DNA from 2 places in the Paenibacillus sp. JT22N1 genome. Region 2 is predicted to be linked to the other one. Evidence: riboswitches for the same ligand, from Rfam matches in the RefSeq annotation. Region 2 holds a riboswitch; the other holds the start of a gene.
The links. A riboswitch is a leader RNA that binds a small molecule or an ion and turns the genes downstream of it on or off. The one in region 2 is predicted to bind cyclic di-GMP.
Positions count from the first base shown of each region.

Region 1: another riboswitch for cyclic di-GMP. It lies ahead of AC58UU_RS03190 (polysaccharide lyase family protein); the one in region 2 lies ahead of AC58UU_RS27000 (S-layer homology domain-containing protein).

Region 1 covers NZ_JCAUAW010000001.1:730,326-733,744, forward strand. The annotation lists gene AC58UU_RS03190 (polysaccharide lyase family protein) at 1-1,605, opposite strand, end outside; cyclic di-GMP riboswitch class I at 1,797-1,896, opposite strand; partial or broken gene AC58UU_RS03195 (transcriptional regulator) at 2,399-2,605, shown strand; gene AC58UU_RS03200 (DUF4317 domain-containing protein) at 3,027-3,419, shown strand, end outside.
Region 2 covers NZ_JCAUAW010000015.1:140,781-144,199, forward strand. The annotation lists gene AC58UU_RS26985 (SRPBCC family protein) at 1-470, opposite strand, end outside; gene AC58UU_RS26990 (ArsR/SmtB family transcription factor) at 473-814, opposite strand; gene AC58UU_RS26995 (3D domain-containing protein) at 1,223-1,912, shown strand; cyclic di-GMP riboswitch class I at 2,112-2,206, shown strand; gene AC58UU_RS27000 (S-layer homology domain-containing protein) at 2,254-3,419, shown strand, end outside.

The sequences.
Region 1 (3,419 bases), on a different contig from region 2:
TTCGCCGCCTTCCGCCGAATTGGCCGCCCAAGCCGCCGTGTCGGCCGCCCGGTGCGTACTCCAATTGGCGGAACGAACAAAGAGCGCATAGTTCGGGGAGGACGAATCGAATGCGGTATGCTGCATGATATGGTCCGCGTAGCCGATGTCCCCGCGCAATTCCCGGTCGAAGACAGCGGCGAATTTATACGCTGAAGCACCGAACTTGCTCTGGTCGGCGTGCATATCGTTCGCTCCCGTTTCGGTCATGACCATTTCCTTCGGCAATCCTTCTTCCGTGCCGCCGTTATAGGTCAGCAGATTCTCGTTCAGGGCGCCTCCGCGCGCCTGCGCAAGTCCGGACAGCCCGTAGCTGTGGCCGTTCGTCAGGTCCGACAGGGCTTCGATCGGCCGCCGCTGCGCGGGATCCCGCTCCCAGCCGTACGGCGTTCCTTTGGTTGGCCAGTAGGCCCAGCCGGGAGCGACGATCTTGACCCAAGGGGTGCTTTGCTGTTCCGACTTCAGGAACTGAGCCAGCTCCACGAGCGAGGATTGGTTATGATTGAACACGCCGGGTTCATTGTCCATTTCCAGATAGGTGAAATAGGAGCCATAATCGGCCATGAACTGGCGGTAATAGGTCTTCATGCTGTCAGGCATGTGGCCGGCGGTCATGTCTGGGCCGTTCATAAAGTCCGTGCCGAAGATCCCTCCCACCGGCTGCAGATTCAGGTCCTTCATGGTCTTCAGGTAGGAGACGATGCCGTCCTGCCACATTTTCCTCGTGTCAGAATAGAAGCCCGTCCGCATCATATTCCTGCTGTAGGCAATGCCGAGCCATTCCATCAAATCGGGCAGGAGCCGGGTTACATCGTCGTTGATTGCAAATGAATTGGTGACGGCGGTGCCCAGATGCACATACCGGCCATGGATCGGCTCGGACGCCGGGGCGGAGAGCGCGGTCATCGACAACTCGTCCCACTCGTACCACAGGTTTGCATCCCCCGAAGTATTGGAATAGGACCCAGCGTACACCTCCAGCTTTAGCGTATTTTCCCCGGCCATCAGCAGCTCGTTCGGTATATACAGTCGGTAGAGGTCGCGGTAGGCATAGGCTCCGCCGCTGCCGGCGGTTCCGGCAATCTGCAGGAGCCCCGCCATCCTGCCGTTCGAATAAACCGCTATCTGAGGAACGGAAATATAGGCATTCAGGATGTGAACGTCGAATTCCACGCCGTATGCTGGCAGCGCGGACAGTGTGTAATCGATGCTAAGCGTTTTGTTGACGCTAGCTTTCATGCCTTTCGGGAATACCTTCCAGTCGCTTGGTGCAGCATACGGCAAGTAGACGGCGTAAGAAACGGTCATGGCTTTGAAATCGGAGAATTCGGCGGAGCTTCCGTCATGGACGCCGATGGTCCAGACGGTTCCGGCAGGCGGCTGCATAGCGGCTTCGGCAATGGTGGAGTCGGCCGGGATGGACAGGCTGCCGATGGCAAGCAACAACGCCATGAGAGAGGCGATGATTTTGGCGAGGAAACGGTAAAGGGAATGTGAAGCCTTTCTTGCGGTCTTTCCAGGTAATTCGGGGACGGTTCGATCGTTTTTTTTGCATTTGCTGATCATAGTAAATTCTCCTCCGGTTTAAAATACCCCTTTACGCCGCGGGTTTGCTTGGGTAGGCAAACCGGCGCCCGGCTTGGGCGGAGGAGGAACAACTTTTCATAAACGGCGGCAATCGTTCAAAAAGCTCTTCCCCCGGAACGTCTGAGTGCCGCGCTCCGTATAGAGCGTAGCGTTCAAAGGACATTCTTTTTTCCGGCAGCACGGCTGCCACCCTCGTTCTCCGAATGCAGAGACGAAGAAGGCCCTATGGCTTTGCGTCCTTGCCTTTCGACAAGTTTGCCTTTGTCACAATGGGTGAAGCTGTTTGAAGCATAAGATGGGAAATTGGGACCAGAGTGACGGTCGACAAATTTATACAAAAACTGCTGCGGTTGCTTGGCGTGAGAAAAAGAATGGTAGGTAAAAAGTTGTGTTTTTTTGGAATGATGATAGCCAAGTCAACCTATATATAAAACTTACAGCGGTTTAATAATAGTATCGTCTCGGCCGGGATGATTTGTTAGTATGTAAGAAGGAATGGTCCTTATTGACTGGGTCGAAATAGATATAGTGGGTTTAAATGCCTATTAATCTCTCGTTTCACTGGGCTGAAAGACAGGCGAAGGATCCGAATAGTCAAAACATGATTGCCAGATCCCGGAGCATGAACGGTAACGGAGATGATTTGGAGTAGAAGTTACTTCAAATTTTGACATAAAGTTACAAAATGTTGCAGCGGATTTGATTGTAAATCAGGACAAGCAGCCTAAATAACAAAACAACCCGGTGATGGTTTCATGGTGCGAATGGTAGGAGGGTGCTTCCTCCAATCGCATTCACTGAGGTAGAGGCTGTAGCGATTATTTTTGCGGTGCATGCTTTGCGCCATTACTCCTCGCTGCCGTTCGAAGCGGAATCCGCCTCAGCGCTGAATAAGTTCTATCTTCATATGCCTGAAGACGTCCGGGACCGGATCGACGGCATGAAGGACCGGGTCGATTTCATTACCCCGACAAGGCGTGGCGATGTGTTGTCATAATTTTTGAGAAAATTTTCAGAATTAGTGAGGATAGATTCTCAAAATAGTTGAGAAATCTATAATAATGCATTAACATACAGGAAGTAGTTTATCCAAGTCTTCAAAAGTAGAGTTATTAAACCAATTACGAGACCTGTGGAGTGCTATTCACTCTAAGTTTGGAACGGAAATAAAGGGAAGTAACGGTGGAAGCCCTTCTCATGAAGGGCTTTTGTTTGTGTGCCTCACAGTCGCACAATCTAAGTGGTTCAAATCCACTCGGTAACTTTACCCTTTAAAGTGCCGTAGCCGAAGTAGAGATCCTAATCCAGCAGGCAGGAAGGCAAATCATCCGTTACAAATTTCTAATTCAATCATTAGTACTAGTAAGGCCATTTTACTTCATAGGAGCGTCTGAAGGACCATGATAAAGAAAGAAATCGCGCATATTCGCAAGCATTTTAAATTGGATAACGAAATGCTTAAAATCCACGATATTTTTAACGTGTATATCATGAAGGAAAGCAACGAGATCTACCATTATGAGCGCCAACCGTTCGCCCTAGTAGACAGGGAAAAGCAGGAACTATATATGCTCAATTTCAAAAAACTGCTGACCGGCGAATTAGATCAGAAGATGTATGAGTTAAAGTTTCAGGAGGAAGCGGAGCAGCCTACACAGGTGCTTCTCCATCAAGGTTTAGTGACTGGTAATGCGGAAGAATGGCAAGATCTAATGCTTTTGTTGGTGGAAAAAATGTTGGTGGATACCACATACGAACAGGATACAGTGATTACTTTCGTTCGCGGACAATAT
Region 2 (3,419 bases):
GAATCATGCATGCCCTCAAAGAACTTAAGTTCTTCCTCAGTTGCATTGATAGGGCCTCCACGCATGATCAGTGTAGTTTTTCCTTCATTTTCAGTAAAAGATAACTTATTCATTATTTCAAGCGGAAAGAATTCGCTGAATGGTGCTCGGATAATATTAGCTTCTGCATCGGAGAAAGAATTCACGAAGACGAGTTTCTCAGGGGAATTAATTTCATGGTAGACAAACTTACCCCACATTTCAAAGCCTTCAGCTGATTTCATACTGTAGTGGAAGCTGCCACCTGGGCGTAGATCTAAGGTGTGTACGCTTAATTCGAAGCCTGTTGGTCCCCACCAGCGAGCTAAATGTTCAGCCTCAGTCCACGTTTTGAAGACGAGTTCACGTGGTGCATTGAATGTGCGAGTAAGAACCAATTCGCCACCTTCTAATGTGGCATTGAAGTTGTTCCCTGCTTTTTCTTGAGTCATGTCTAGTCCTCCAAATCAAATTGTTTTTTCTTTTCCTTCTCTAACATTTGCTGCAAATAATCGTCCAAACGATCGAATCTCTCTTCCCACATGCGGCGGAAAGAGTCTAGCCATCCATCCAGCTCCTTGAGCGACTGAAACTGCAGCTTATAGATTCTTTTATTCGCGGACGGTTGTACCTCGACAAGTTCTGCATCACTAAGCACACGGAGATGCTTGGATACTTGTGGCTGCTGGAGCTCAAGCCGATCCGCTATTTCCCCGACAGTAAGGGGGCCGTCGCGCAAAAGCTCGACAATGTGCAAGCGGTTTGGCTCGGCAAGAGCACTGAAAGTCTTATTCATGAACATAATATACTCCGAATGGAATATTCCTGTCAAGGAATATTTCTGAATGCAACCACAGTATGTTGAAAAGCGAAAAGACTGCCACACCGGCAGTCTTTTCTTATTTCACGTTTGTTAGTTTAAGCCGAGATTCGTTTTGTATACTACCTTATGCCTTCTTATTTCTTTACCCATTTCTTCTGTAGTAAATCGATAGACCGTTTTTACTCGGTTTATAAGTTTTCATAGGGTTCTTGTCGCCCTTCCTTTTTGATACTAGTACTATATGTTTCTCTTACGAGGGTGATTGTGTAATTGTCCACATGTCTATCAAAATGAAAAAATTAATACGAGACGTATATAAATCATAGAATTGGACGAATCTAGTAGCTATAACTCTATTATTTTTTAAGAGGAGGAGATACTATGTTTCGTAAAATTCTTTATGTTACTTTGACGCTTCCGTTGCTGCTTTGTTTGTGGCAGGTGCAACCCGCCTATTCGTACCCTGAAAGTGAAGATGGGGGGGAATTACCTCCTACGTATAGTATGGCAAGAAATGCAGCTCCTGTGGAAGAAGCCGCTCAAGCTGACCTTGTTCAGCCTAGGACGCAGTATCAGGTGGACCGAGGAGATACGCTGTTCAAAATTGCACGTGATTTTGGCGTAACCGTAGATGACCTTATCAACTCTAACAATATTTCAAATCCGAACCAGCTAACGATTGGTCAAAGTTTAACGATTCCGATGGGTGGAGATGAGATTGGCTTACCTAAAGGTCAAAAGAAAATTATCAAAAAAGTGTTGAACACAACCCTCACAGCTTATACGGCTGGTGTTGAATCAACAGGTAAAAAGGCTTCCCATCCCATGTATGGCATCACATTTAGTGGTCTTAAAGCCAAAGAAGGACGCACGATCGCTGTGGATCCTGCTGTCATCCCTTTAGGATCGACGGTGTTCATTGACGGCATCGGCATTCGTAAAGCGGAGGATATAGGTTCAGCTATTCGCGGTTCGAGAATTGATGTATTCATGAATGATCTAAATGACGCTCAAGAATTCGGCGTAAAGAAGAATGTGAAAGTCTATTTGCTAGATAGAGAGAATATTTAAGTCGATAGCAATTTACTAGGTTAAGGGTCAACCGGGATATCCGGTTGGCCTTTTTTGTGTGAAAGCACACACTTTGTGTATGGATTTCCTCTATTTTGTAGAAAAGTGTTGAAATATGAAATAATGTGGATTAATATGGAAAACAGTCAGTTCTAAATGACTAGTTCAGATGAGTAAAAATACCTATTAACCAAGCAATAATGAACAAAGGCAAATCCATCGAAAGGTGGAGACGCAAAGCCACGGGTCTAAGCCATGAGTCACATCTCATGGGACGATAGCCGGGTTACCTTTAGGGGCTTGGTTTTTTATTGTCTTAAAAGAGAGGGAGAGAACAGCTAATGGACAAGATCAAAATAATGAAACAGTTCAAAAGAGTAATTTTAGCAATGGTGTTCACAACAATAAGTATGATTTATTTTTCCAATTCAATGCTTTCTGCACGAACGGTCTATTCCTTTCAAGATCAGGCAACGGAGGCTAAAGAACAAACGTTATCGAACATCTCAGGCTCCCATATGGTATGGACGGAGTCGGATGCAGCAGGTTATCTCCAAGTTTTTTATCAGAACATAAAGACGGCTGAAAAAAAGCAAATCACCACATTTGCTTCGCAAAAACATTCACCTCGGGTTGGTGAAACGAAGGACGGCAAGGTATATATCATCTGGACTGATGATAGGGAATTTGCTGCAACTGGGAAGTGGATTATGTATGGATATGAGCTTTCATCAGGACTTGACTGGAAGCTGAATGCGCATACGCAGTATTACACTCGCATGAATATGAATGGCTCAGAATTTGTAGGTCATGACAACTCTACTTATGAAATCTTTCATTACGATCTCATAACGAATACAGAAACGCTGGTTGGTAAAGGTCGTATTCCTGTTGTAGCAGAGGGGAAGGTGCTCTTCAAACATGAGAGAGACGGAGGGTTAAGCCTTACGAATGTCAAAACAGGCGAAACGCGCGCCGTTCTCGATCTACCGTATCATCTGTATGTGTGGGAACTCGCTTTTGATGGTATAACCGCTTTTTATAAGCACTCAGACCTAGATTTGAAGACGAAGTATGCTGTCCTGGATACATCAAATCCTGCGGCCGTACCTGTTGATCTAACATTAGCAACTAAGAAGCCTAATGAGTATTTTCAGATGTACATAGGTAATGGTCAAGTATCCTGGGTTCAAGATGTTGGTGGTATACCTGTACTCAATGGGTATAATCTAGCGCTTAAGGAGGGCTTTAAAGTTACTGAAGGAGATCTGGCTCTACGTGTGGCTGGTTTTGACAAAGAAGGACTGGTTATGAAAAATGCAGATGGCAGTTTTTTTCGCAAATCCATTATTAGAACCGAAGTCCCAGATCAAATCTCGTCAGGTGGTACAGCTCCGCTCCTAGTTACGGATGATTTCATCAAGAAGAAAGTAAACGCACAAGGTGACGAACTCTCGATTAAAGACGGTTCCGTTTCATTGGTCATTCCACCCGGAGCCTTAAGTCA